Regions from separate parts of the Endozoicomonas sp. Mp262 genome, predicted to be linked through region 4. Evidence: predicted binding sites of a transcription regulator. Region 4 holds the regulator's gene; each other region holds the start of a gene.
What was found. The regulator FNR, encoded in region 4, switches genes on or off when oxygen is low (the NO sensors DNR and NnrR bind a similar motif). The targets are predictions, from matches to a motif close to TTGATNTANATCAA.
Positions count from the first base shown of each region.

Region 1: MJ595_RS06160 (C69 family dipeptidase) is a predicted target of FNR. The motif match lies at 5,204-5,217, and genes of this name have one in related genera.
Region 2: MJ595_RS06355 (YfcC family protein) is a predicted target of FNR. The motif match lies at 4,789-4,802, and genes of this name have one in related genera.
Region 3: glpA (anaerobic glycerol-3-phosphate dehydrogenase subunit A) is a predicted target of FNR. The motif match lies at 2,179-2,192, and genes of this name have one in related genera.

Region 1 is NZ_CP092489.1:1,408,556-1,416,213, forward strand. Features, by position in the region: gene MJ595_RS06140 (rhodanese-like domain-containing protein) at 1-442, opposite strand, end outside; gene MJ595_RS06145 (IS630 family transposase) at 485-1,312, opposite strand; gene MJ595_RS06150 (helix-turn-helix domain-containing protein) at 1,336-1,599, opposite strand; gene MJ595_RS06155 (hypothetical protein) at 1,929-3,392, opposite strand; gene MJ595_RS06160 (C69 family dipeptidase) at 3,651-5,138, opposite strand; gene MJ595_RS06165 (hypothetical protein) at 5,330-5,500, opposite strand; gene MJ595_RS06170 (IS630 family transposase) at 5,576-6,229, opposite strand; gene MJ595_RS06175 (helix-turn-helix domain-containing protein) at 6,151-6,624, opposite strand; gene glnE (bifunctional [glutamate--ammonia ligase]-adenylyl-L-tyrosine phosphorylase/[glutamate--ammonia-ligase] adenylyltransferase) at 6,937-7,658, opposite strand, start outside.
Region 2 is NZ_CP092489.1:1,454,386-1,462,043, reverse strand. Features, by position in the region: gene MJ595_RS06370 (RNA-binding transcriptional accessory protein) at 1-1,819, opposite strand, end outside; gene MJ595_RS06365 (hypothetical protein) at 2,009-2,491, opposite strand; gene argR (transcriptional regulator ArgR) at 2,732-3,193, opposite strand; gene MJ595_RS06355 (YfcC family protein) at 3,254-4,645, opposite strand; gene arcA (arginine deiminase) at 5,166-6,389, shown strand; gene argF (ornithine carbamoyltransferase) at 6,523-7,524, shown strand; gene arcC (carbamate kinase) at 7,598-7,658, shown strand, end outside.
Region 3 is NZ_CP092489.1:1,695,559-1,703,216, forward strand. Features, by position in the region: gene glpB (glycerol-3-phosphate dehydrogenase subunit GlpB) at 1-439, opposite strand, end outside; gene glpA (anaerobic glycerol-3-phosphate dehydrogenase subunit A) at 436-2,112, opposite strand; gene MJ595_RS07465 (hypothetical protein) at 2,368-3,684, shown strand; gene MJ595_RS07470 (hypothetical protein) at 3,868-5,037, shown strand; gene MJ595_RS07475 (hypothetical protein) at 5,268-5,768, shown strand; gene MJ595_RS07480 (aquaporin family protein) at 6,028-6,852, shown strand; gene glpK (glycerol kinase GlpK) at 6,883-7,658, shown strand, end outside.
Region 4 is NZ_CP092489.1:3,196,549-3,204,206, reverse strand. Features, by position in the region: gene MJ595_RS14070 (heavy metal translocating P-type ATPase) at 1-1,772, shown strand, start outside; gene ccoS (cbb3-type cytochrome oxidase assembly protein CcoS) at 1,775-1,963, shown strand; gene MJ595_RS14060 (sulfite exporter TauE/SafE family protein) at 1,956-2,657, shown strand; gene hemN (oxygen-independent coproporphyrinogen III oxidase) at 3,054-4,445, shown strand; gene fnr (fumarate/nitrate reduction transcriptional regulator Fnr) at 4,663-5,424, shown strand; gene MJ595_RS14045 (adenine phosphoribosyltransferase) at 5,556-6,098, shown strand; gene MJ595_RS14040 (hypothetical protein) at 6,187-6,687, shown strand; gene MJ595_RS14035 (TraR/DksA family transcriptional regulator) at 6,742-7,071, opposite strand; gene ttcA (tRNA 2-thiocytidine(32) synthetase TtcA) at 7,447-7,658, shown strand, end outside.

The DNA of each region.
Region 1 (7,658 bases), 1.8 Mb from region 4:
AGATGACGATATCAGGATTGTCCAGGTTGGCCTCAATATATTCCCGGGAGGCAATGACGTCCTCATTGATGGTCAGCTTGACTTCCGTTGGCTCAGGTTGGTTCGGTGTATTTTCCAAGGGTAACCCGGCTTTCAACCAGGCATGGATACCACCATTAAGATAGGAATAATGAGTATGGCCAATGACATCTAAAGTCCAGATAAAACGGCCTGCCCAGCCACCACCTTCGTCGTCATAGACCACGATATGCTGGTTGTTTCCGGTATAACCCAGGTGGCTGAAAAGGGACTCAAGCTGCCCCAGAGTTGGAAGCTTACCGGCTGCTGGCGAAATGCCTGATAATAGTTGCTGCGGCAGTAAATTAATGGATCCTAAGATATGCATCTGGGCATAAAGACGAGGATTACATAAATCAATAATTAAAGGCGAAGCTGTATTCAGTTGAAAAGGTTCTAAACCCCAACCATTTAGAAAACCGGACTTTTATGAGACGGCTGACAGCCTGACTGACCTCATGGACTCCTCCTCATCATTCAGGCTGTCTTTGACCCATAATCTATCAGCAATTTCTTCAGGGTTCTGATTGATACGGTGAGTGAAGCTATTGACTGCCTTAAGTAAGTCTTCTGCCGTTTTGTGGCAATGGTGATAAGTGATATCTTCTCGTAACCAGCGCCACAGTGCTTCCACAGGCATAAAGTCGGGGCTATACGCCGGCATCTGGATAATATTCAGGTTGAGGCGAAGCCCTGCATCTCTCACAACATGAGCGGTGTGCCAGGAGGCACCATCCCAAACAATATCAATCTCCCTGTCAGGATGTTCTTGCCTGATGCGTTCCAGTACATTGACTGTGTGCTCTTTTCGTCCACAGGGATAAGGCCAGATTCTAACCTGTCCCAGGTTGTAGTAATAAATACCATAGAACGTAATCTTATCAGCCAGTTTTGGCGAGTGAGAGCTGACCCAGAAGCGTTCGCCTTTGCGAGACCAGCCATATCCAATGTCCGTCTCCTGATGTATATGAGCCTCATCAATGTAAACCAGTAGGCGTTTCTGGAACATGGCTTTCGATAGCAGTGGTTTCAATGTTTCCAAAAAATCAGCCCGCTTGCCGGTATCGGCTTTATTAAGCAGTTTTTTGGCTTTCTTCCATGAATATCCCAGTCGTTTGAGTGCTTGTCGTATGGTCTCACGACAACACCGTACCTGAAATTGATCCCAGCACCACTGAACCAGATACTTTAAAGTCCAGCGAGGGCGGATGGGAGAGTATTCCTGAGAAGCAGCTTTTTCTAAATTTCTGTCAATCAGGCCTGCGGCTGCTTTACTGATTATTTGGCAAAAGGGGGGCGGCCACCTGTCCGTTTATAAATCATGGCTTCAGGCCCGCTATCATGATAGAGGTGAATCCAGTTCGTGACGGTATCAAGGCGACGCCCCAGTTGCTTAGCGACGTTAGAGGCTGAGTCTCCCTGAGAAACTTGATAAAGCGCCGAAAAACGCTCACGTGTACGGGGATGAGAAGCATGTATGGATTGCTGAAGCAGGCAATCCCTGGTTTGATTCCACTTTTCTGGAGAGACTTTCAATACCATGGTCAAGCAGGCAAAAAGCGCTATATTACTGATTTTAACTTGACTGACAGGTCGTATTTATCGAGATAGAATGACATACTTTTTATACTAAAGCGCGCCCTTACACTGATCTATCAAACTACGGTTTTCTAAATGGGCGCGGTTTAATAATATATTTAGATTTTTTTTACACATTCGTTTGACTACTCTGGTATACAATATTGAGCTGGTATATACATGCCAGCTCAATATTATAATTTTATGCAGTGTTACAGACCATAAAAATAATCATTTAACTAAAAGCACCTGCAGTTTTAGCAAAACCACCGATAATGTCACATTGGCAGCTTTTATTTTTCAGGTGACCATTTCCTGCCAACATTATGTATAAATGGCAAAAGTTCTGTTTTTTGATTCAAGAATAATAAACGATGCCTTTCCTGAGAAAATCTATGATTGGCCCATGCTTGAAATTCTTCCTTTGAGTGACAGTGTCTAAATTGTGGTGTGCCTGATGCCGCAGAAGTTCTTTCTAAACGTGCTCTTTCAGCATCCTGAGGTGCTGGCATTTTACTAAAATAATCATACGCTTTATCCATAAATTCATGATCACTGATATATCCAGGCATATCAATATCATCATCCAGAATTGCTCCACTTGTTTCTCCAAAAACAACACCGTATCGGGTTCCGCTATCAAGACCACTCTTTTCTTCACCAAGCCCAACATGAAGTATATATTTAATTATGGCATCTTCTTTGACCCCTCTTCGTATACCTGATGCTTCTTGGAAAAGATTATTCCACTTCTCATCACCAAATTTATTTTTTGCTAATTTCTTTGCACTTGCAACAGCTTTTGAAAAAGATTCATCTCTTGAGGCGCCGGTATCCAGCAGCTCTTCATCAATCAACTCCATTACAAAATCTCCTACATTGACAAAGCCCATAGGAATGACTTTAGGCTCTATCTCTATTCTTTTTGTCTTGGTAACTCTGTGAACTATTCCATCAGCATCTAGAGGGATTTTCTGTACATCAATATCACCTAGCCTGATGTATTCTGTTAGGAAGTTTTTATATACAAACAGCGGCATTGTTCTATCAAGTACATCTATTTCTGAGTTTCCTAAATGCGATTTTATTAAACTAATAAACCGTTCACCTAAATCAAAGCCTCCACAATTACCTAACTGCTTGAATTGGTCAGGCATTCTATATGTAAAGTCTTCGATATCTTCATCAGACTTGAATAGATGGAGGGCTGAATAGGTTGTTTCATGCCATAAGTCAAATGGCTGTCCTTTTTCTAAACCAAGCATCTCTATTTTATTTATTGCGCATTTAATAGCCAAATCTTTATCTTTATAAACCTCGGCTGACTTGAATTTATGTTCAAATGAATCAGATAAGATTTTGGTATAGAAAAATGCATGAGATTCCTTGCGCTTTGGGGCACCACCTAAGAAAGAAGTAACATCAGCATTTTCATGAAACTTTTCACCGAAAATATAGCTATCTTTCACTGTATCTTTAACAGCTTTGACATTTAAATCAAAGTCATTAAGACCGCAAGCAAAGACCACTAATCTTGATGGGGGCGCTTTTTTTAGAGTGGTTTTTATTTTTTTGTAATCACTAGAGAATTTGAGACTATCTAAAACAACCTTTATCACTTTAGGAACTGAGTCATTACAACTAAATGAAGCAATATCTTTTGATAGAGCAGGGTGAGTAGTAGTTCCTTGCAAGCTGGCTATAGGAGTATCAGACTGGTCATCTCCAAAAACAATATAAACTGAATGATTAGCCACATATACCGTCATTATATAATCAGCATTACAGAAAAATGGGAAAAAAACACATATAACAAACAGAACATTAGTGCTGAGCTTTCTAATACTGCGTTTAAACGGAGTTTGTACCATTTTGATTTGCCTCTTCAGAAACTTATTTTAAGCATTCACAAAGGACTTAAGGCTAGACTATATGGATAAAAATGCTATTCAGGATTTTTAATTGAATTATCCCCCTTAAATTAATTGGTTAATATTTAAGGGGGATAATGGTTTTTATAATTTCTTAATCTTATCAAACTCCTCCGGACTGTATTTTTTTTCTGTACTACGAGTCAGATCCGTCATTAGTTCAGACTGTAAAAACTGGGCACGGTCATAGGCTGTTTGCAATAGGCCATTGGAGTAGTTACTGGCATACTGGATAGCCATATCCTGGTTATCCTTATACATGTGTTTCAACATGTCCCGGGTATAGGCATGGGTTTTCACCAGGTAATGTTCGGCTGAGTCGATGACACCATCGACCACTTTCTTATATTTACCCTCCATCACGTTGGGGCTGGCAAGGGTTCCCAGGGAGCGGAATGTCCACCAGGCAGAGCTGTTGTCATAGTGATCCTTGCCCTGGGTATAGACCTTGGGAACATGACTCATCACATTGTAAACAGGGATGAAGGGGCTGTAATTAATATTACTGGGTGTCTGCCAGATCACAGCGGCCAACTCTCCCGGCATGTTGGGGTACATTTCAATGATATGGGCTTCAGAGGTGCGATCCACGCCAATGGGACGCTTACCCTTGCCCTTCAGTTGGGTTCCCTGGTAATCAGAACGGAGCACTTTGGCGATATCCGTCACACTGATTTTCTGGTCTGGCTTTAAAAACAGGGGATACTGATCCTGTCGTATTTTCTGTTTAACTGAGGCACTCAGCAGGTTTTGTCCCATCCACTCTCTATCTGTGTTGTAGAGGTCACCCAGCTTGCCAAAGGCTTGGGCAAAGTTAAAGTTTCTGCTGTCAGGCTTGCTCAGAAGTTTATGCTTGCGGGTAAATTCCAGCAGCCCCTTTGAATGCATTATATTTTGGGTATCACCCAGGTCTACATCATGAATACGCAGGCCGTTGGCAATGACGGCATACTTGTCATCAGGTACTTTTACCGCAATCCAGTGATGCCCCGATCCTATCTCCATATACCAGGCTTCCTTGGTGTCAGCAAACTGGACGCCATTGGCTTCACCGGCGCCATACCGAGTCACATAATCACCCAATAGCTGCACGGCCTCTCTGGCACTTTTAGCCTGGGACAGAATCAGTCCGGTCATATTTTGCTCAATAATGCCCTGGTCCACCAGGGGATCGACTTTCTGAGCCTTTTCATTCATCTCGGCACTATTGGTGGCAGACATGGCCAGGTTGAATTCATTCACTCCGCGCTCTTCGAACACTTTGCCATCGTTAGAATTCTGATAGGCATCCCAGTCATTCATGGCGGTATAGCGCCAGGATGTTTCCGGGGCGGGAACTTTTAAACCATTGGATAAGGTGATCACATCCCCGGCTTTATAGCTTTTACGGGGATAAACATGCATTCGCTTCGCCCAGTTATTAGTGGAAAAGTCTTCGTTTCGGGAGATCATCAATGCACCGGATGCCGAGGCATCTTTGCCTACAATCACCGAAGTGCAGGCCTGGGCCAGGGGGAGCATAACCAGGGAGGAGATAGCCGCAGCCAGGGTTCTTTTCTTAAATAACGTCATAGTTGCAGGTTCTGTTATCAGGGATAAGAATAGCTGCAATCTACTGAGGACCGGCCCGTGCCACTATGATATGTATCAACTAAACCACGCCCAGTTAGAAAAGTACAGTTTGATAAATCTGGGCAAGGCGCGCTTTAGTCTAATTTTTTAACAGCGTTTCAGTAACCTATTCGAATCAGTATTATTGATATTTAATCATAATCCTCTAAATTCAATGAGACTGTTAGTTGATAGCTACTTCCCTCTACAGGCGATAAAATGACGTCTTCATTTACAAATGCTAAAACACGAAATTCTTTTTCAATCTCTTTGTTAGTGCTTTCTTCTGTAAAGACTAGAGTGGCATAAAATAACTCTTCCATCTTAATAATATATAAACGCCCCACGGTTCCTTCTTTTGGATAACATAAGTAGTGTATAGATTGCTTTCGAATAATTTAACCATCCAGTCGGACAGTATTAGAAAATGAGATCATATACTCCTCTCCAAATGAAAAAAGCACCCGTTCAACTTCTTTTTCAAATTCCGCAAAGCTCTTGATTGACAAGAGGTTGAGCCATTCATACTTTATTTTCCTCCACAGGATTTCAATCAGGTTGAGCTCAGGTGAATATGTTGGCAGAAAGCAGACCAGCAATTTCTTTTCAATCATCCAGTCATCAATTCTGGCACAAAACTTTTTGCTGGTGTGAATGCTGGCATTATCCACCATAACTACCGTGTAACGATCATTTGAGCTGTATTTTTCATCTGCCATTTTCTCTGCAAAGTCATCAAAGGCCGCAATCACCGTATCGCTATTCACTGAACCCACAACAGGATAATGAAATAGCTCACAGCTTCGGTTCATAAACCCCAGTACGTTGATGCGTTTACTTTTGACTGATGGTATTCTGAGCTGCTTTCCTTTTTCCTGCCAACCGTATGGCACACAAGGTTCCTGGGTAAAGCCGGACTCATCAAAATAAAATAAATTGATTAACCCTTTGCTCTCGGCTTCCTGGGCATCTTTCAGAGCAGTTTTACAGTCATGGAATTGCTCTTCGTCCCGTTTATGTTTGCATGATTTACGGAGTCTTTTGTAAACCAGCCCTGCTTTTTTACAATGTTTGCCAGAGTAATTTTTGATGAAGATTTACCGGTTTCATCCTCGATCTTGGATTTGACATACGATAAGCGACGAGGCTCTTCAGCCACTAATTCTTTTATGCGTTGCACTTCGGATTCGTCATATATGCACGGCCTACCGCCACCATGCCCCTTGTACAAGGCACGAATACCATATTCTTCCCAATCATCAATCCACTGAGAAGCAGTTTGATATCTAATTTCAAGTATTTCGGCAATTTGCTCAAGGGTAAAGCCACGATTGCTCAATAAAAGGCTATGGGCTCTTTCCCTTATACATCTCAGAGGTCCGTAGTGTTTGGCGAATTTCAAAGTTAATAAAACAGCTTCATCAGTGATTGTAGTGACGTACTTCATAGGGAGAGGGATTTAAAGACCAGTACTCTCTTTATAATAGAGTAAATGTATCATTCAATAGCTATCTGATCGTTAGATCAAGAAGTAGATTTCTCGTACTGGCCGAACATCCAGTTTATTTGAAACCAAACTATGACCTACTTAAAGGGAACTCTTTTGGATCTACAAGATAATGAACACCTTTAGGAGCAGAGATGGCAATGCTATTCATAAAGAGGGCTACAAATAGCATAAATAATTTGAGTTTCATGCTCTTTTCCTAGCTAAAAATATAGGGTTTCATCAGGCTGGGCACTTATAACAATATCCGGGTTAGTGTATCCACTGCCCCCAAAGATCCTTAACAGGCTTTTGATATTGCTCAACCTCAGAAGCAGGGATTATCGAATTCTTATTTTGTAAAGCCTGTTTGTGCATACTCAATCGAAGCTGTTGATAAGCATCTCTGATGGCGTGGGCCAAGGTTTCATCCAACAGTTTTTCATGCTCAAGCTGTTCGGATATACGGATATTATCTGTCCACTGAATCAGTGAGGGATGGCTGGAGGCATATCGCAGTACGGCATATTGCATAAGAAACTCAATATCAACGATGCCGCCCTCATCATGTTTAATATCAAACAGGTCAGAATGGCCTTTGCTGCCCAGGTGCTCCCGCATTTTATTTCTCATATCCAGCACTTTCTGGCGAAGGGCGTCAGGTTCGCGCTGCTGGCTTAATACCTGGGCCCTTACCTTTTCGAACTGCTCAGCCAGTTTGCTATCTCCAGCAACAACCCTGGCTCGAACCAGAGCCTGATGTTCCCAGGTCCAGGCATCATTTAGCTGATATTTTTCAAACGCCTTGAATGAACTGACCAGTAACCCCGATGAACCCGAAGGACGCAGCCGCATATCCACCTCATAGAGGGCCCCTGAGAGCGTCTGGGTTGTCAGTATATGAATGATGCGCTGTCCCAGTCGGGTATAAAACGTAGCGCAGTCAATTTTGCGGGGGCCATCGGTTTCTTTATTGGCGGCACCATTATGAACAA
Region 2 (7,658 bases), 1.7 Mb from region 4:
CAGTATAGGTTTCCGGGGTGATGGATTTTAAGAAGGCACTGTCGCCAATCAGGCTTTCAACATTACGCCTGGATTGAGCAGCGATCTTTTCAACTACGGGATAAGCTTCAGGGTGGACGGCAGAGCTATCCAGAGGATTGTCTCCGTTCATCACCCGTAAAAAGCCAGCCGCCAGCTCAAAGGTTTTAGCCCCGAAACGATCTACTTTTTGCAAAGCATTTCGGTTGGCAAATGTACCGTTTTCATTACGGAATGCCACGATGTTTTCAGCCAGTGTCCTGTTAAGACCTGATACACGGGATAATAAAGCGCCTGAGGCGGTGTTTACGTCCACCCCTACTGCGTTTACACAATCCTCTACAACGGCCTCCAGAGAGCGCGAGAGCTGCGTCTGACTGACATCGTGCTGGTATTGTCCAACGCCGATGGATTTTGGCTCGATTTTTACCAGTTCTGCGAGGGGATCCTGGAGTCGGCGGGCAATGGATACGGCTCCGCGGAAAGAAACATCCAGATCAGGAAATTCACGAGCGGCCAGTTCTGACGCCGAGTAAACGGAGGCACCTGCTTCACTGACTACAATTTTGGTCAGTCCCAGTTTGGGGTAGCTTCTCATGAGTTCTGCCACCAGGCGATCCGTTTCCCGGGAAGCCGTACCATTACCAATGCTGATCAGCTCGATTTGATGGGTCAGGCATAATGTTGCCAGAGTTCCCAGGGCTTCCTTCCACTGTTTCTGTGGTACATGTGGAAAAATAGTGGTGTGTTCAACCAGCTTGCCAGTACCATCAACCACGGCCACTTTAACACCGGTTCGCAGACCGGGGTCCAGTCCAATGGTGGGACGCAATCCGGCAGGTGCTGCCAATAACAGGTCTTTCAGGTTTTTGGCAAAGACCTTGATCGCTTCATCTTCGGACTGTTCGCGCAACCGGGTCATTAATTCGGTTTCCAGCTGGGTCAGGAGTTTTACTCTCCAGGTCCAGCGAATTGCATCTCTCAGCCAGCCATCAGCAGCACGTCCCTGGTCAGATATTTTCCAGAAATCTGCCACGAGTTTTTCACAGGGGTGGGTTTCACGTCGGTCTTCGGGCTCGTCTTTAAGGTGAATGCCAGACTGAAGAAAGCCTTCGTTACGGCCACGGAAGATTGCCAGGGCCCTGTGAGAAGGGATGCTCTTCAGTGGTTCATCGTACTCAAAGTAATCCCGGAACTTGGCACCTTCCTCCTCTTTGCCTTCAACCCCTGTACTTTTCAGTAGCCCGTCACTCCACAGGAACTCTCGAAGTTGTCCCAGTAGTTCAGCATTCTCACTGAAACGCTCCATCAGAATATAGCGGGCGCCTTCCAGTGCGGCCTTGGTGTCGGCTATACCGTTGTCAGCATTGATATAGCCAGCCGCTTCCTCTTCTGGTGTCAGGGATGGGTTATCAAACAGGGCATCCGCCAGTGGTTCGAGTCCTGCCTCCCTGGCGATCTGGGCTTTGGTGCGTCGTTTGGGTTTGTAGGGCAGGTAAAGGTCTTCCAGGCGGGTTTTGGTGTCAGCAGACCGGATATCTTTTTCTAGTTCCGGGGTGAGTTTTTCCTGGTCTGCGATACTTTTCAGAATCGTTTGGCGACGCTCTTCCAGCTCCCGTAAATAACGAAGCCTTTCCTCCAGCGTTCTTAACTGGGTGTCATCCAGCCCGCCGGTGGCTTCTTTTCGATATCGGGCGATAAAGGGAACTGTAGCGCCATCGTCCAGTAATTTCACTGCGCTGGCTACCTGGGTCTCCCGAACACCCAGCTCGTCGGCAATGCGCTGAGGGATAATCTCCATACAATATACTCAGTGAGAAATGGTCGTTATAAGCGAAAAGATTATAACTAAATAGGCAGGATTGTCTGTAGTTTGCTTGTTTGAAGTTGAGGAAGTGGTTGTTGATTTTAGTACAGCACCGGATTAAAGATTTCAGGTTTATGGCGCTACAGCGTAAAAAAATCCGTCCTTCTGATAATCCTGCTCCCTTTAGGAGCAGGGGGGTGTTAAATAGCCAACCTTCAGTTGCAAAATGCTGTAAATGTCCTGCTGATCACGCTCATGCATGAAACGTACAGCCTGTCGTAAATTAGGTAGAGCCTTTTGTAATAAATCCTGGTGCAGCAGGTTATCCAGCTGGGGTAATGGCTTAACTTCAGGCCTTGAGCATTCAGCTGTTACAAGTGCCACGTTGGGACTGCGGTTAAGTAGCTCCACAAGACTCAGTTTTTTCAGTGCCTTTTTTAATCCTATAACCGCATATCCCAACTGTTGCTGTGAGCGGGGAAAGGGCGTGCTCATCCCATAACAGATAATTCTGCAAAAGCGCTCAATTTGAACCTCATCTCCATCGCTGAAACCGAAAACGGGAGGTGTGGCTTTTTGCTCTTCAGCCGGAAGCCTGTGTTTCTGTTCAGTGAGTTCGCGTGCAATGGCTGCCTGTTTGCTGAGAATTTCGATGATTCCTTTCATATCACTACCCTCATAACTGTTGGCTAAAAGTTGTATGGGCCATGAGCAGGACAGGTTATTTTAAACCCGTTTGGTGTGCTTATTTGCCCGGGTTAAGGAATGTTATACCGGAGTAGGCTGAGAAATGGGCTAACCGCAGGGGCAGTATTACTGACAATTCAGCTGGGTATGGCTGACCCCCGGCAAGATGCCGGGAACGGAATGCAAATATCAACAGCCCTACAGGCTACAGAGCGTCCATCAACGGGGACGAAGCAGTTGCTTGATGGTTTGGTACAGGCTTTCTACGGTGGTACACCGGGTGGGGGTAACAAAAATAGTGTCATCTCCCCCTACGCAACCCAGGATACCATCTGCCTTACCCAGTGAGTCCATAAGTCGGGCAACAATCTGGGCAGCGGCAGGCGTGGTTTTGATTACGACGAAAGCATGATTGTAATCAATATCAACCACCAGGCTGGATATAGGAGCATCAACAGAGGGTACGCCCAGTTCGCCAGGCAGGCAGTAAACGGTTTCTTTTTTTGCGTTCCGGGTGCGAATAGCGCCGAGCTGGGTCAATATTCGCGAGACTTTGGACTGATTGATATTCTCAAAGCCTTCATGCTTGAGGGCGCAAACCATTTCAGCCTGAGAGCTGAATTGGTGCTCCTGCAAAAGCACTTTAAAGGTTTTTACCAGAACGGGATCGTGAACTCTCATTGAGGGGGGTCCGAGATAAAACAAAGGATCAGGGGATAAATTCCCCTGATCTTCACATAATTAAAGGGCGGCGATGCTGAGGCTGATCATGGAAACAGCGGCCAGAATCAACAGCAGAGGCCATATAAATTTGAACCAGCGTACGATAGATACCCGTCCAATAGCCAGCCCTGCTACCACCACACCGTAGGTTGGGGTCACCAGATTGGTGAGTCCGGCAGAGCTCTGGTAAGCGGTGACTGCGAGCTCACGGCCAACGCCGGCAAAATCAGCCAGTGGTGACATAATAGGCATGGAGAATACGGCCAGGCCAGATGTGGAAGGAATAAAAATCGAAAGCACCGCATGAATCAGGTACATCACGTTAACAAACAGCACAGATGGCAGGTTGGCGAGGCTGGATTCACCCCAGCTAAGGATGGTTCCGGTGATCATGCCATTATCCATCACTGTACCGATACCACGGGCAATACCCAGAACCAGAACAACACCGAGAAGGTCTTTACAGCCTTCTATAAAACACTCAATAAACTTCTCTTCGTTCAGACCACCAATCACTGCAACGATAATGGAGGCAGCAAGGAAGAGGATAGACATTTCTGTCATCCACCAACCGCCGGCTGCCACACCCCAAATCATGATGGCGAAGGTGACAACAAAGAGGGTCAGAATCAGCTTATGCTTGAAGGTGAATTCATTGTTTTCTTCCTTGCCGCGTTTTTCAAGAAAATGCTTTTCGTTGGCTTCTTTCATTTCAGCCACAAGAGAAGCGGCTGGATTTTCTTTTACCTTTTTAGCATAACGCATCACATAGAAAACACTGATCAGGAAACTCAGGGCCAGTATGATAATGCGTAAACCAACACCTTGGGTAAAGGGAATGCCGGAAGCATCGGAAGCGATAACGGTGGCAAAGGGGTTAATGGTTGAACCCAGTACGCCAATACCGGAACCTAATAGGACGATAGCAACCCCGGTCAGAGCATCGTAGCCGGCAGCAATAATGACAGGGATCAGCAACATATAGAATGGAATGGTTTCCTCGGCCATACCATAGACAGTGCCACCGCCTGCAAAGCATGCCATCAGAATAGGAATCATCAGGTGCTCTTTACCCTTCATACGGGAAACAGCCCGGGCGATACCTGCATCAATAGCCCCGGTTGCAGAGATAACCATCAGGAAGCCACCAATGATAAGTATGAACAGGCCCAGATCGATAGAGCCTTGAATACCGGTAATTGGCGCAGACAAAACATCTATCAAGCCTTGGGGATTGGCATCGGTTCGTGCATAAGTGCCGGCAACAGCCACTTCTTTACCCAGGGTTTCATTCATTACCGTTTGGTATTGCCCGGCAGGGATAATCCAGGTCATGACAGCCATAAAGGCAATAATCAAAAATAGGATTGTATAGGCTGAAGGCAGCTTTAGGTTTTTAATGGCACTCATAACCACTCCAATGAGCTTAATGGAAGAGATGACGCAAAAGTAGGTTATTAACTGAAAATTTCTCTACTCACTATGAATTAAGAAGGGTATTTTCAGGTTAAGGGTTGATATGCAAAGTGTCCGCAATCCCAACGTTTTATTTTTTGATTTAAATCAAAAATAGAGAGGCGAATAAAAAATGGGTGTTTATGCGTTTTGCTGAATGGGTTTGTGAGTTTATGCGAATAAGGACCCGTTAAGTCTGGGTAAATAGCTATTATAGTGACTTTTTATGGGTGTTATTGCCTATCAATAGTTGATCTGTGTCAATAATTAAAGACGTCTTAAGAGTAAGCTTGCTGCCAAGTTATTTACAGTACCTGTCATTTGAATTGATTAAACATGATTGGTTTTATGGGGGCATTTTAAATTGAGACTGTAAAAATCTGCTGTTGGTTTTTATAGCTTGGGTAAAAAGTCCTGATTATTTTTTGATATTGTTTTTTTATAAAGTTTTTAACTAAATTTTTAGGCTAGGAACATGAACGAGTTTTACGTTGGATCTGAAATTGGTCAGCTGCGCAAAGTAATGTTGCATCGTCCAGAGTTAAGTCTTAAGCGACTGACTCCTTCCAATTGCGAATCCCTGCTATTTGATGACGTGCTGCGTATTGAACAGGCCGGTAAAGAGCATGACGAATTTCAAAAAGTTCTGACGGAAAACGGTACAGAAGTCTATCTGCTCACCAACATGCTGGCAGAAACTTTGAGAATTCCTGAAGCAAAAGCATGGGTTCTGGATCGCCAGGTTAACAAGCATCGTTATGGGAATGCCCTGGCGAAAGAAGTTCGCGCTTATCTGGAGTCCATGGATGAAATGTCCCTGGCCAAGCATTTAACCGGTGGCTTGACCGTTGCTGAGCTGGATTCCTCCTGTAAGAGCATGACTCTGGGAATGATGGGTCAAACTGACTTCATCATTGATCCTATCCCTAACCACCTGTTTACCCGTGATACCTCTTGCTGGATTTACGGTGGTGTATCCGTAAACCCAATGGCCAAGCCTGCCCGTAAGCGTGAAACCGTTCACCTGAGAGCCATCTACAAATTCCACCCCATGTTCAAGGATGCTGATTTCCAGACCTACTTTGGTGATGAAGATCGTAACTTTGATCACTCTACAATCGAAGGTGGCGATGTTCTGGTTATTGGTCGTGGCACTGTCCTGATCGGTATGTCCGAGCGCACCACTCCACAGGGTGTTGAACAACTGACCCGGGCACTGTTCAAGACTGGCCAGGCCAAGAAAGTCATTGCCCTGCAACTGCCCAAGGCTCGCAGCTGCATGCACCTGGATACTGTATTCACTCACATGGATATCGACTGCTTCACCTACTACCCAGACATTATGAAGGGTGATACTGCATGCTGGGAACTGACTCCGGGAGCTGATGAAGAGATCGTATTCAATCGTGTGAAAGACGGCTTCACCAAGGCCATTGCCCGAGCCCTGGACGTGCCGGAACTGCGCATGGTGCCTACGGGTGGCGATATTTTCGAAGCTGAACGTGAACAGTGGAATGATGCCAACAACGTTCTGGCGATTCGCCCAGGTGTGGTTGTGACCTATGAGCGTAACGTCAACACCGTCCGCAATATGGAAGAGGCGGGTATCAAGGTGCTGACTATTCCGGGCGAAGACCTGGGTCGTGGCCGCGGCGGTGCCCGTTGCATGAGCTGCCCAATGCAGCGTGACGATATCTAAGTTTATTCTGAACCTTGATTGGCAGCAGTTCAGTCAGGGTTCAACAAAACGAAAGGAAGCATTGACCAATGAATGCTTCCACTAAAAAATTATGCCCCATGAAACATGGGGTGCTTGAACAAGGTATACAACCATGGCTTTCAATCTGCGCAACCGTAACTTCCTGAAGCTGCTGGATTTCACTCCTCGCGAAATCAACCACTTCATCGATATGGCGATGGAGCTGAAAAAAGCCAAATATAATGGCTATGAGCAGCAGCGTCTGAAAAACAAAAACATTGCCCTGATCTTTGAAAAAGCATCTACCCGTACTCGTTGTGCGTTCGAAGTGGCCGCTTTTGACCAGGGTGCCAACGTGACTTACATCAGCGGTGGCTCCCAGATGGGTAAAAAAGAGACAGTGAAAGACACTGCTCGTGTGTTAGGCCGCATGTATGACGGTATCGAATTCCGTGGTTTTTCCCAGAAAGCCGTTGAAGAGCTGGGCGAATTCTCCGGTGTGCCTGTATGGAATGGTCTGACTGACACCTGGCACCCCACCCAGATTCTGGCAGACTTCATGACCATGCTGGAACATGGCCAGGGTCGTCAGCTGAATGAAATGTCCTTTGCTTACATGGGCGATGCCCGTAACAACATGGGTAACTCCCTGCTGGTGGGTGCTGCCAAGATGGGCATGGATATTCGTCTGGTTGCTCCTAAAGCGTTCTGGCCTAAAGAATCCCTGGTTGAAGAATGCAGCCGTATCGCTGAAGAAACCGGTGCCCGTATTACCCTGACTGAAAATGTTGACGAAGGTGTGAAGGGCGTTGACTTCCTGTACACCGACGTATGGGTTTCCATGGGTGAGAGCCAGGAAGCCTGGGATGAGCGCGTGGCTATGATGACACCTTACCAGGTGAACATGGACATGATTGCCAAGACCGGCAACCCTCAGGTGAAATTCATGCACTGCCTGCCAGCATTCCACAACGATGAAACCACCATCGGTAAGGAAGTGGCTGAGAAGTACAACATGAACGGTCTGGAAGTATCTGAAGACGTATTCGAATCCAAATACTCCATTGTGTTTGATGAAGCAGAAAACCGCATGCACACCATCAAGGCGGTAATGGTTGCCACTCTGGGCGAATAAGCACCAGTGAGGAAAGGGAGCCGGGAGGCTCTCTTTTTATTTCTACCCTGATTTATAAGAGTCTATAAATACGATGCGTGTAGTAATTGCTCTGGGCGGAAACGCCATTCTTCAGCGTGGTGAACCACTTGAGT
Region 3 (7,658 bases), 1.5 Mb from region 4:
CAATAGCAATGCGCTGAATTCCCTTTGCGGGCTGTTTTATAGGCAGTGGCATCATACCGGGTTGGTAAAGCCAGGCTGGACGAAGGCTGCCCAATGCCGTTGTTCGCCAGTGATTATCTTCACTCTGGCTGGCCATGGGAACTCCGGCAACGTCAAGGTGGTGGCAAAAGCGGTGCAGACCTTGTTTAAGTGTGTCTACCCCAACCTTGCTATAAGGGTGGTTGGGGTTACTTTCTGCAAGCTTGGCCACGGCGGGAAAAGGTGATTGCACGACACTGCCATCGCTATGATAACCAAGGATGTCAATAGCGCCAGAGGCAAAAGTCAGGGAACTTTCCCCGAAACTGATTACTGCCGTTTTCAAGCCTGCTTCGGCGCAGCGGATGGCAGAGGTCAGTCCAGCCAGCCCGCCGCCAATAATTATGCTGTCATATCTCATGCTGCTGGCTTCTCTTTTACTGGGCTTTGTGTAATGGCAGGTTGTGCCAAATTGATATCAAGGGGTTCTGTTGCTTTTTGCAGGCTGCTATAGCCTAGCAATGATTCATAAATCCAGTGACTGAACTCAGCTTCCCGCAAGGCATCGCCCCATAGGACTGGCTGATTGCCTTTCCAGCGCTCTTCCAGGAATTCACCAATGCTATTCAGGGGCTGCTGTGGTTCTGTGGGGATTAGATCCTGGATAATGCCTGCCGCACGACAGGCACAGAGTTCGCCCTGACAAGGCCCCATACCCAGCCGTGTCCGACGACGAAGATCCACTAAGTCCGGGGCATTGAGTTTTTCAACGGCGTATTCGATTTCCCCCCGGGTTACCATTTCACATTCACAAACAATGGCATTCTTTTCTTCATTTTCGGAAAGGAACATTGCTGCCCGCTCACCATGGCGATATTTTGCGGAAACAGACACCGGAGCTGACAGGGTTGGCGTTTGAATATCTGCCTGTTCACCACAGGCTCCCGGTAAAGGAACTTCGGCAGTACAGCAGGGAGTGCTATTGCCCAGGTGTTTGGCAACGGCATCTGTGGCTTTTTCTGCCATCAGGCGATAAGTCATCAGCTTGCCACCGGTAATAGTTACCAGTCCAGGTAAACCGTCATTGTCTGCATGGTCCATTAACACAATTCCGCGGCTGATATTCCGGCCTGTACTGTCTCCCAGGGCAACCAAAGGGCGTACTCCCGCATAGGCCCGAAGAATTCGGGAGCGTGACATGACAGGAGCCAGCTTTTCTCCTTCGCGGATCAGAATATCCACCTCTTCAGGATCAATTTTCAGATTATCAATTTCACCGTAGGGGATTTTTTGGGATGTAGTGCCAATCAGGGAAATGGTGTCGCCAGGAACCAGAATGTCAGCGTCAGCCGGTTTACGACAGCGGTTAAGCACCATGCTGTTAATCCGATAATCCATGATGAGCAGAGAACCCTTTGAAGGGATCATATGGATAGAAAGGTCGGCATATTCTGCAATTTGTTGTCCCCATATCCCGGCAGCATTCACCACTTGTTGAGCGCGAACAGCAATGCGTTCCCCGGTTTTAATGTGGGTGGCATGAATGCCGCAGACACGGCCATTTTCAACAATCAGTCCCTGAACCCGGGTGTAATTGAGCAGCTGGCCGCCATGTTCTTCGGCGTCAAGAATGTTGGATGCTGTCAGGCGAAAGGGATCAATGGTTCCATCAGGAACCTTTACAGCGCCCAGTAATCGTGGGTTGACGTTTGGCTCTAGTTTCAATGCCTGCTGTGAAGAGAGTAGCTCTGTTTCAATGCCTGACGTATTACAGGCTTCGATAAATGTCTTTTGAAAAGACACGTCATCCTCGGGCAGGGTGATAAATAATCCGCCGGTTTCTTCTATGCAGTGACGGGCGACTTTCTTAAGGATTTTGTTTTCCTGGATGCACTCTTTGGCAGAGTGGGCGTCAGTGACAGCATAACGGCCTCCGGAATGAAGCAAGCCGTGGTTGCGGCCGGTAGCTCCAGTGGCAATATCATCTTTCTCGATCAGAATTGCACGAATGCCCCGCAGTGAGCAGTCACGAAGGACACCGGCTCCTGTAGCGCCACCGCCGATGATGACAACGTCTGTTTCAAGGGTTTTCATTAGAGGCCTGGTTAGGTTAGATACGCGTCTTTACAAACATTATGTAGGGGGATTTTAATGTTCGAAATGATTTATATCAACATTCGACTGTGTTCGTATTGGTTCGATAGTAGGTTTGGTTGTGATTTTTTGGTGATTTGTGGCGTGTGGTGTGCTTGCGTCTATTTGTTGATGTTCTATGGGGGTTGGAGAAGGGGGGGGATCTTTCATCTATTATAATTACTTATCGCTAGTTGATGTACTAGGGTCAAGCTTATGAAGAAAGTAAGGATAAGATATAGTTTACTTATATCAGGATTGTTGTTTTTTGTTGAGCTGCGTGCATTTGATGTTTTTTTTGAGGAGGTCGCTGACATTCAGTTAACAAGCGCCGTAGGTCAGATCGATTTTTATGATAATTCATTGCTGGTCGTGCATGGGAAATGTATTTATTTATATCCTTTGGGGATAAACCGTGGTGATCGAATACTATGTTTTGGTGACGATTCTGGAGAAGTGAGTGTTAGGGAAGAAGTGAATTTTGCACAGAGTGATGATAACAAATATGTAGCAGTCAGTGATAAGAGAAAAGTTTATCTTGCAAAGTGGGGGGAGAGCTTAGCTTTAGATGTCATGGATGAGTTCAGTGTAGAAAACAAAGGAATTTGCCAGTTTGACAGGCATTCCAGGCATCTTTTAACAAAGATAGATTCTAGGCCCCCCGGACTTCAGATAAGAAAAATACAAGATGATGGTAAAATGGATGACTGCCTATGGCTAACAAAGCAAGAGAATAAATTTGAATTTTCAAAAGCGAAACGGCATCTTCCAGACCTTCTAAGTGGTACAGTTTTTAAAAATGAGGAAGTAGTGGATGATGTCTTTGTAAGTCTAGATGCCTGCGCTTATGCTGTTGTAGTTAAACCTAAAGCAGAGTTGAATAGGAAACAATGTATTTATGTACTTTATCAGAGTGAAATTAGAGAAGGAGTTTTAACTCAGGTAGGGGATACTATTCAAGTTTCAGGAAAGCACTCAATAGTTTTTGACGTCCTGTTTAGTAGATACTTTGGGTTAATAGTTTCTAGATATTTTGAGGATTATAGGTTGAGGGGGCTTGACGTAGAGAATGGTCATTGGAAAACAATAGATTATGGTGGATATGATGGTACTGTTGATTTTAGCCCCGACAGTCAGTATTTGCTTATATATAAACAGACACAAAGGTATATTTGTACTAAAGGCCCTAGAAGGGTATATGCTGAGCAAGCAATATTAAAAAAAATCAATCCTAATGATTTTTGTATTGATAATGAAGATATCTTTGAGCATGAAGAGCATTTAATCAGTCACGTTTTTAGCTCTAATAGCCAGTGCTTAGTTATTGGGTTTAAGGACGGTCATATAAAATATCTAAAAAAACAGGGGGGGAGGTGGGTCGAGTTAACCTTTGATCGGAGTAAAGTCCAATGCTGGGATGAGCGCAAGCAACGTTTTGCAGGTCCTTACTCCCTGATTCTTAGTCGTGATTGTCAATACTTGGCAGTCATGTATAGCTTTCATACGGTAAAAGTTTTTAGGATTGTAGAGTAGAAGGGGGAATGATATTTTCTGTGATTTTGAAATATCCTTTTTCCTTCCTGTCCTTTTTTATTTTAAGGCAGGTGTCAGTTAAAAGATTAAGTCAAGACTATTTGGGTGTAAAAGGTCATCAGGTGATAGGTCTATTTATAGGCTATATTGGAATTGATATTTTACTCCATTAGCCTGGATATTATGAAACGACTATTTTTTCTTGTATGCTTGATTTTAAACATATTAATTATCTGGAATGGTTGCTATGCGGGATATGAAATAAAAATAACCCCTGAAATAAAGCTTGCAGTGGAAGAAGAAAATCTTTATTTGGTTAGGGAGAAATCTGAAAAAGTAGATTCCAGTAAAGAAATTATATATAAAAATATGCGTTATCGATGGGTAACGCCATTTGTAGCTATGGGGCATCGGGTGGATCTTTATAGTAATATCATGCTAAAAAGTGATTTGTTTTTTGGGTATGATTTATTTGGAAACTATGAAGTTGATGACGAATCGCTTTTAGGTGTGGGTTCTCCTGTAGCGGGTGGCTTATTTGGTAGTGCATCAGGCTGTGTGCAGAAAGGGAAGAGAGAGGAAGTATATAAAGAATACGTAGAAATGGTTAGGGATCGAATAAAAAAAATGGTTAGTCCATTAGAGCAATTGCCAGAGGAGTTTAAGTGGCAAATAACTGAAGGCTCTGGGGTTGACCTTCAGAAGGCTAAAGCCGACGCTGTTTTCAGCCATACTATCAAAATTAATTCTGAAAAGGATACTGGCTATAATGTTAAAATTATTGTTGATAGAAAGGAGTGTAATGGTGCTTATTTAACACCAGATGGTTTTATGAGGTTTCTATCTCAAATGGATCATTTGAGTGAAGAAGAGCAGTATAAAAAATGGTTGGAGTGCCCCTTTACACTTGCTAATATATTTACCTTTCCTGTGCTTTTAGAAATTTCAAAAATTATAACAGGATACTCTGTTACCAAGAAAGCTATCCCGCTTCCAGATAGTGCATTCCAAAAGCCTATTTTTTGCCAGCACGGTGGGAATGAAGTTGAGGTTACGCCTAATGAAGGTGCTGGTATGTTCAGGGGGTGCTATTGGTATAGACTAGTCCCTGGAAAATCGGTTGCCTGTATTGAGCAGATCCTATTTAATTTTTCTGGAAGGCCAGAAAAAATAATGCCCGTCGAAGAAGTCGAATCAATGCCTAATATTTATGCTGGTGTAATAGATGGTAAGGAGTGTGCTGTTTGTACTTTTATTGAGCAGTACCCTGGTACATGTACAGATTATTATGCGGATAATCCACCGGTTGCCAGGTTGTATCGTGCAGAACCGCTTTTATGTCCACTTCCTTAAAAATATGGATTGACTTGTTTTTTCAATATGGTGTGGGAGACAATTCATGGATAGGAGCGCTGAAAAAGGGGGAGGTTTTTTTGTTTTGAGCTTAGCAGATTAACGCTATTAGGGCTCAAGGCCTGACAGCATTCGTGCTACCAGAAAGTTAGTTATTCTTACATAAATGTTATGCCTTTAAAAAAAAGACTCATTATTATTAGTGAGGACGTTTACATGGAGGTAACATTATGAAAATTGATAACAGTACCTGTAGTATTTGCAGAAGTGATTATACTGATGGCAGCATAAAAACAGACCTTGATTGCAAGCATGCTTTCCATAAAACCTGTGTTTTCGCCTGGGTTAAACCAGTTCTCAATAACGATGCAAAAGAATCAGAATATCCGTGTCCTCTATGTCGGAAGCCATTGACCTCAAATGACATGGATAAGCTGGTGCCGTTAGCTGAGCGTAAAACAAAGGCGTTGGTAAATACCGGTAAATATCTGGTTTCCGGGCTTCTTTGCGCTGCCGCTGCCGGGGTGTGTTTAGCGGAGGCAGGCAGAATGCTTTTGTCTCCCAATGATGGGGAAGAAAAAAATGGGCAAGCTTTGCAAGCTGATGGACAGGTCTTGCAGGGTATGGGGGCGATTATCGCAGGTAGTGTTGCGGGCACTGGCTATAGCCTGAAAAAAGCCTATGATTCATGCCATGAGTGGGTTCGTTTACAACAGAAGACAAGCAGTTAAAGGCTCTTTGGAATCATGAAGGATATGAAGCATTGAAAGAGAAACTTTGTCTTCATATCCTTCGTGGTTTTTGCATTCATTCATACAGCTTCTTCCCCAATATTTTCCCATGAATTAATTTATCGATGGTGAGAGTAAAGTTTCACCGTTTTCTGTTTGTTTATTGATAGGTGTCAAGCCTCTAGCATTGCTTAGATGTGTTTCTTTTTGTGAAAATCCGTTAGCCTTTTGTTTCCTTTTGCTGTGATGGACGATTTTTATGCGACAGTCACTATTGGGCCAATGTATTGCGGAATTTATAGGAACGGGTCTGCTGATTTTTTTCGGTGCGGGCTGTGTTGCTGCTTTAGTACTTGCTGGCGCCGACTTTGGTCAGTGGGAAATTTCCATTGTCTGGGGCATGGGGGTTGCCATTGCCATTTATGTCTCTGGAGGCGTTTCCGGTGCTCACCTGAATCCGGCAGTCACTTTGGCTCTCACGGTATTTAAAGGCTTTGAAAAACATAAAGTACTGCCTTATATCGCAGCACAAATCCTGGGTGCTTTCAGTGCCGCGGCATTGGTTTACTTCCTGTATCAGGGACTGTTCATTGAGTTTGAAAGCGACCATGCCATTGTTCGTGGTGAAGCGTCCAGTTTGGCGACGGCAGGGGTTTTCTCCACTTATCCGAATGCGGTTCTTACTAACGTTCAGGCATTTTTTGTTGAGTTTTTCATCACGGCGGTTTTGATGGGAGCCATTCTGGCTATTGGTGATGACAATAACGGTGTGTCAAATGGAGCCTTGTCTGCGTTGTTAATTGGAATAGTGATTGCTGTGATTGGTGCTTCTTTTGGACCTTTGACAGGGTTTGCCATGAATCCGGCCAGGGATTTTGGTCCAAAGCTATTTGCCTATTTTGCTGGCTGGGGTGACGTTGCCCTGACCGGAGCTCGTTCCAACCCTTATTTCTGGGTGCCTATTGTTGGCCCGATTTGTGGAGCAATGGCCGGAGCCTGGGTTTATGTGAAATTGATTGCCAGCCAGTTGGAACCCACTGAATGTGCCACAGCCGGTTGTGAAATACGCTCTGCGGACGTTTAAAAACAATCGAATTAAAAGAAGGAATATCTTTTGAATACTGATGCTCAATATATTGTTGCTTTAGACCAGGGTACAACCAGCTCTCGTGCCATTATTTTCAATAAGCAGGGCTATATTGTTGGTGTTTCCCAGCGTGAGTTTACCCAGATTTATCCACGGGCTGGCTGGGTAGAGCATAATGCCATGGAGATCTGGGCAACCCAGAGTTCTGTATTAACAGAGGTACTGGCTAAAACAGGTATTCGCAGCGATCAGGTAGCAGGTATTGGTATTACTAACCAGCGTGAAACCACTGTGGTCTGGGATAAGCATACGGGGCAGCCTGTTCATAACGCGATTGTTTGGCAGTGCCGTCGTACTACAGATATTTGCGAGCAGCTCAAACGAGAAGGGCTTGAAGAGTATATTAAAGAAACCACTGGATTGGTCACCGATGCTTATTTTTCTGGCACCAAAGTGAAGTGGATTCTTGATAATGTTGAAGGGGCAAGGGAAAAAGCAGAAAAAGGCGACCTGTTATTTGGTACGGTAGATTCCTGGGTTATCTGGAAACTGACCAATGGGCGTGTACACGTCACTGATTATACCAACGCTTCCCGCACCATGTTGTTTGATATTAACAAGTTGCAATGGGATGAGAAAATGCTGGAAATCCTGCAGATTCCACGCTCAATGCTGCCTGAGGTAAAATCCTGTTCAGAAGTTTATGGTCAAACCAATATTGGTGGTAAAGGTGGAACCCGTATTCCTATAGCCGGTATTGCCGGTGACCAGCATGCAGCCCTGTTTGGTCAGATGTGTCTGGA
Region 4 (7,658 bases):
TCTTTTATTCAGCCTGGCCTTTTTTTAAGGGTGCACTGCGAGATATTCGCATCAGGCATCCCGGGATGGATGTCCCTGTTTCCCTGGCTATTGGCGGTGCCTATCTTGCCAGCCTGTGGGCAACATACACGGGTGGGAATGAGGTCTATTTCGATTCGGTCTGTATGTTTACCTTTTTTCTGCTGACAGGCCGCTATCTGGAATTAAAGGCCAGACACAGTACATCCAGGGCCGCCAGGACACTCACTCATTGGCTACCCACCAGCTGCCTGAAAAAAAATCAGGACAGCTGGCAGCGCGTTCCGGTCAACCATCTCACAAATAACGACATAGCCCGGATATTACCTGGTGACAGTATTCCTGCCGATGGCATTATCATTTCAGGCAACAGTACTGTAGACGAATCCATGCTCACCGGTGAGTTTATGCCCGTAACAAGACAAAAAGGGCAAACCGTTCTGGGTGGCAGTATGAATATTGATAATGCCATTGATATCAGGATTACCCATACCGGCAACCAAACCCGTATTGCAGGTATTGTTAAATTACTGCGCAGGGCCCAGCAGGAAAAACCGGCTATTGCCCATATTGCCGATAGGGTATCAGGCTGGTTTGTCAGCGCAGTACTACTGATATCAACTGTCGTTTATAGTTTCTGGTTCCATTACGCCCCCGGCGATGCCTTCTGGATCACCCTGTCAGTATTGGTGGTAACCTGTCCCTGCGCCTTATCTCTGGCGACCCCTACGGCGCTCACCGCAGCAACGGGGCATCTGCATAAACTGGGTTTTATGATCACCCGGAGCCATGTCCTCGAAGGACTTAACCAGGTTAACCATATTATTTTTGATAAAACCGGAACTCTGACCCGGGGCAAACTCAACCTGGCAGAAACCCGACCCGTTCCAGGCTGCAAAGACAGTACCGAGGCGTTACTCGCTATTGCATCAGCCCTGGAAGCCCATTCAGAACACCCCATCGCCAAAGCCTTTGACAATGTGCCTGGAGCAAGGCTTCAGGCACATAATGTAAAATCCCATATTGGTCAGGGTATTGAAGGTCTGGTAAATAATAGGCTCTACCGCATAGGCAAGCCCGATTTTGCTTCAGGACAATGCTCCCCCCCCGATAACAGACAGTGGCTGTTATTAGCCTCAGACAATACCCCTTTATGCTGGTTCCGAATTTCTGACAGTCTTAAGCCAGAAGCAAAAGAAACCATCAGACAGCTAATGGCTACCGGAAAGAAAGTCACCCTGCTAAGTGGTGACCGTTCAACCGTGGTCGCCTCTACCGCTAAAACCCTGGGAATTAACCACTGGCAAGGTGAGGCTAGCCCCGATGACAAACTGGCTTTTATCCGGCATTGCCAGCAACAAGGTGACAGGGTACTGATGATTGGCGATGGCATTAATGATATCCCGGTCTTGGCCGGCGCTGATATTTCCCTGGCCATGGGCAATGCCTCTGACCTTGCCCGCACCAGTGCTGATGCCATCCTGATCTCCCAAAACCTACAACAGCTGCCTGATGCTTTCAGGCTCACTCAGCAAACCCTAAGGGTAATTCACCAAAATCTGACCTGGGCATTAGCCTATAACCTGACCGCCCTGCCTTTGGCTGCTTCGGGTATGATCGCTCCCTGGATGGCCGCATTGGGCATGACCCTGAGTTCATTGATAGTGGTAGCTAACGCATTACGCCTTGACAGGCCCAGATTAAAAGCAGGAAGCAAACAACAGTCCACACCACTTGATTATCAGGAAACCTGACCATGGAAAGCCTGTTTATCCTTATTCCCCTGGCCCTGATTTTAGTCGCCATTGCTATCAGGGTATTTTTCTGGGCAGTGGACAATGGTCAGTTTGATGACCTTGAAGGTCCGGCACACAGCATCCTGTTTGACGATGACCCTGCCGTTGAAAAAACGCTACCAACCGGGACAAAAGTCAAAGATGACTAACATAACCCCCTATCTATCCGCCCTTATGATTGGACTGCTTGGTAGTGCTCACTGTATCGGTATGTGTGGCGGTATTACCTCGGCATTAAGCCTATCCATCAAAGATAACGGCAGACATTCATCAGCAATAATTCTGCTGGGTTATCACCTGGGCAGGATTGGAAGCTATGCCATGGCCGGATTTATTTTCGGAAGCCTTGGCTGGTTTCTTGGAGATATCAATGAATCAATGCAACTTGCCCTACGCTGGTTTGCCGGAGGGATGCTGATAGCCATGGGGCTATATTTGTCAGGCCTCTGGAAGGGCCTTACCGCCTTTGAACAGGCTGGCGGTCTGCTGTGGCAACGAATCCAGCCCATTGCCACCCGACTGCTACCCATTCAAAGTTTTTATGGTGCTTATGCCCTTGGTTCACTCTGGGGATGGCTGCCCTGCGGTATGGTTTACAGCACCCTGAGCTGGTCAGCAAGCCATGCCAACCCACTAAGCTCTGCGCTGTTAATGGCTACGTTTGGATTAGGCACCTTACCTTCCGTTCTATTAACCGGCTTATTCGCCAAACAGCTTAAAGCGATCATCCAGGCACAACTAACCAGAAACCTGGCATCAATAGTGATCATTGCATTAGGTATATGGACGCTGCCCGGGCCTCATCAAAAGACGATCATGGGCATCCTTTCCGGTCATATCTAGCAATGCCCCCCCAGGTGCTGATGAAGATACATAATCGAAGTCAATAAATCTTCATTATTTCCCTCACCGCTCATCAATACTCTCTATAATGAGCTAGTCTATACATCAATTAGAACTAGTCAGCAGCATTCCCGAGATAGAAAAGTAAGTAAAACCACCCAGCAAACTTAAAAAATTCAAGTAAAGCACACGATTGACATATATCAAAGAATACTATTAACAGGTTATTTAAACTAAAATTATGGTTTATCGTGTAAATGCGATTTACATGCGCTAGAAAAGCGAAAAAATATTAACGATGCTCTTAAAACTCCGTATTGTTTTCAGAAGCTACTGATAAGAGATGTCGCCTTTTCGGTAAATTTATACCTACGCAAAGAATACTAGAGATTCATTATGAGAGACGCCCCCATCTGGGACTCGGAACTGATATCACACTACAACCTGTCTGGTCCCCGCTATACCTCTTATCCTACAGCGGTTCAATTTACCGAAGATTTCGATCGCCAAAGTTATCAGTCCAACGCCTGGCGCAGTGCCATTACAGCAAAACCACTGTCCCTGTATTTTCATATCCCGTTTTGCACCCATGTATGCTATTACTGCGCATGCAACAAAATTGTGACCAAGCATAAAACCAGGTCCACAAGCTACCTGAAACACCTCTTCCGGGAAATAGAGTTACAGTCAGAATTCTTTGATATCCGTCAGCCCGTTGAGCAAATGCATTTTGGCGGAGGAACACCCACCTTTCTTAGTAATGAACAGCTATCGGCATTAGTGGACAAAATAGATCAGCATTTTGGACTGATGCGAGGTGACAGTGTTGACTATTCCATTGAGCTTGACCCACGGGAAGTGGACTGGCCAAAAATGTCACTGCTCAGCGATTTAGGCTTTAACCGGATCAGTATTGGTGTTCAGGATCTCAATCCCGTGGTTCAAAAAGCAGTGAACCGGGTTCAAAGTGAGCAGCAAATTCTCTCTGTACTGGACGCTGCCAGAACCATGACATTCAAGTCCATTCATATGGATTTAATTTATGGGCTACCTCATCAAAGCACTGAATCCTTTAGCTCAACCCTTGACCGCATCATCGAGATGGCGCCGGATCGCCTGTCACTATTTAACTACGCACACCTTCCCCACCGGTTTAAACCACAACGCCGGATTAACCCCCAGGATCTCCCTTCAGCAGAGACAAAGCTGGCAATACTGGAGCAATCCATTGAAAAACTGCTAAAACGAGGCTATACCTATATCGGCATGGATCATTTTGCCTTACCCGAGGATGACTTGGCCATTGCCCAGGATGCCGGGACACTGCACCGCAACTTTCAGGGCTATACCACCCACAGTCACTGCGATCTCGTCGGCATGGGCGTTTCCTCTATCAGCAAGATAGGCTCGGTCTACACACAAAACCAGGTTGATGAAAAAGCCTATGCCAGCTGTATTGAGCAGGACATCATTCCTCATTATCGAGGGCTGACAATGAGCCAGGATGATGAAATCAGGCAAGCCATCATCAACCAGCTTATCTGTCATTTTCACCTCGATATGGGAAAAATAGAGCAGCAATATCAAATCCATTTTCAGGATTACTTCTCCCGGGAAATGGCTCGGGTGGCAGACATGCAAAAAGACGGGCTACTCCTGGTAGACGACAACGCTCAATCGATCACAATACAACCAAAAGGCCGGTTACTTATTCGCAATGTTTGCATGATTTTTGATAAATACCTTAAAAAAACAACAGATCAACCTCTATACTCAAAGGTAATCTAATAATATCAGCTAAACAACAAACATTGATAAGCAAGTACTTACTACCACTATATACCAGAAGGCATATGGTTTTCTTTTAATAAAAGTCATAATTACTATAAAATTCCGTCTGCCATACGCCTTCCACTAAGCGATTCCGTGCATATAACACTTAAATTCTGGCCATATTTTCCATAAAATAGGGGCGTTTTTGCCAATACGACCTTGAGGCCACTCAATGACGTCCAAGCCCAACGTCCGACAGCCCAGCCATGTGGCCTGCAGAGATTGCAGTCTAAGCTCTCTATGCCTGCCACTTGCCTTGAGTATAAAAGATATTGATCAACTGGATCGAATCATCAAACGGGGACGCCCTCTGAAAAAAGGAGAGCACCTGTTTCTTGAAGGCGACCCATTCGCTAGCGTCTATGCGGTACGCTCAGGCGCGATAAAGACCTACACAGCCACTAATGAGGGTGAAGAGCAGATCACCTCCTTCTACCTTCCCAGTGAAATCCTTGGCCTTAGCGGTATGGATACGGATACCTATCCTGTTTCCGCCCAAGCAATGGAAACCACTATGGTCTGCGAAATCCCCTTTGAACAGCTTGAAAGTCTTTCTGATGATTTTCCCGAGCTTCGCAGGCATCTGATGCGACTGATGAGTAAAAAAATCCGCGAAGACCAACAGATGATGATGCTGCTTTCAAAAAAGAATGCGGATGAGCGCATAGCAACATTCCTCATTAACCTTGCCAGCCGCTTCCGTCGCCGGGGTTTCTCATCACAGTCCTTCAGACTCTCCATGTCCAGGAACGAAATGGGTAATTACCTGGGTCTGGCTGTTGAAACCGTAAGCAGGGTTTTTACCCGCTTCCAGAAAAACGGTTTAATTTCTGCCGTAGGCAAGGAAATTGAAATACGTAAGCCTGTAGAGCTATGCACCCTAGCGGGAGGGAAGTCAGTAGACAATACCCATGTACTTACAGCAGCGAGCTAGCACTGTCACTCCATCAGGAATGGATCGGGAAAACACCTTTTCTGCCAAGCCCACAAGCGTCATCCCCATAAAAATGGCGCTTGATATTTTGCATAGCATCCTATTAATCAGCCCTCCCTTCATGGCACCTTATGAGAATTGATGAAAATTATCTGAAATCACAAATCCGAGCTATTCAGGACTGGCCTAAAGATGGCATTACCTTCCGGGATATTACCTCTGTGTTTGAAAATCCCAGGGTGAGCCGGATGGTTATTGACAGCTTTATCCATCGTTATATCAACCAGAATATCAGTCATATCGCAGCCCTTGATGCCCGTGGCTTTCTGCTGGGTTCCACCCTGGCTTACGCACTGCATAAGCCCCTGATTCTTTTCAGGAAGAAAGGAAAGTTGCCACCAGACACCTTAGCCCAGGATTATCAATTGGAATACGGCACAGCCACGCTGGAAGTAAAGACGGATTCTTTTTCTCAGGGAGACAGAGTACTACTCATAGATGACCTTATTGCCACCGGAGGTACCCTTCTGGCTGCCGATGCACTCATCAGACAATCCGGAGCAACAACCATCGAAGCGGCAGCCATTATAGATCTTCCCGATCTTGGCGGTTCTACCAAACTGCAGGAAGCAGGCATCCCCACCTTCCCCCTCTGTTCGTTTAGCGGGGAGTAAACCGACAGACCGCCGGTACTTTTTCTTCAGACAGAACATCACCCAACGATAACCCTATAAAGCCCATTTATTACGGGCAGGGTATTCTATGGGAATGTGTTCGGGTGAACTGCGCCACTATATTATTCGCCCCAGCCTGAAACATATAGGTATGTGGAGCCTGGCGGGAGAAAACCTGCTGCTGGGCACTGCTGCCTGCGAATCGGGACTGGGAACCCACATCAAATTCCAAAACCACCAATCCCTGGGGCTCTATCAAATTTCGCCCAAAATGCATAAAAACATATGGGATAACTTCCTTGCCCCCCAACCGGAGCTTTCCAGCAAGGTAAGAGGGTTGGCAAGTCAAAGGGAGTTTCTGGCTCACCCTCATTACGAGCTGGTCACCAACCTGTCCTATTCCAGCGTCATCGCCTGGTTAATCTACTATCGCACAGGCTGCAATGTGAAAAAAATAACCCCCGGTGATATCTTGGGTCTGGGCAAGCTCTGGCATAAATACTTCCATAACCATCACCGCCCAAGCTCCCCTCAATACTTCGTCAGCTGTTATCATCAGCTTATTTCAGTACCTGAGACAACCCTATAACCGGCAGGTGCAGATTGCAAAAAGTTAAAAAATATGAGCATTGATAAAATGCGTTTATTGATCACGGGCTTCAGCGCAGCGAATGCACAGGTCAGTATATGGCATAGCCATCAAGCGCCCATCGGCGATTTCATCACCACAGACAGAGCAGTAGCCGTATTCCCCTTCAGTAATCCTGTCCAGCGCTTTATTTATTTGATTCAGCTCAATGGTGGCTTCATTACCCAAGGCATCAATCACTTCGTCATTCTCACGCTCTTGAGCCTGCTCAGACCAGTCAGCGCTCGACTTACGAGTCATACCCTGTTTGATTTTACCGAGACGATCAGTCAGCTCCTCCCTGCGGGAAAGAAGCAATGCTTTTAACTGCTCATGATTTACCATAATACGCCCCTGATCAGATACCTTAATTATTTCACCTTATTGCACAGCCTTATGCGGCCATATCGCGTGTCCACTAACCCAAAGAACACCCCATAGCTTAACACAATAGCAAACACTCACGGGCATAATTACCCCACCTTACAAAGAGGGAACAGGCAGCAAGGAGCATGCAACCACCCCTCTCTCAATCCGCTATCAATCATAAATCCCGACAGCCCCTAAACGTATATTCCTTACTTTCCATAATAAAACCTTTGATTATACTACTCTGTTTTTGCCCTCGGATGACGTGACTGATTATATTGGTGACGGCTCCGGGATTAGATAGCTATTTACTATTCAGATAGCGTCTATATTGCCGGATTATACAAAGGTATGCAGACCCCTCTTTCCCAAAAAATGAAAGCTGATAAAGTCAACTTCAATAAACTCCAAAAACGCCTGCGCCGCCAGGTTGGACAGGCTATTGCCGACTATCGGATGATCGAGGAGGGAGACCGTATTATGTGCTGTCTCTCAGGCGGCAAAGACAGCTACACCATGCTGGAAATTCTGCTCAATCTCAAGCATAACGCTCCCGTAAATTT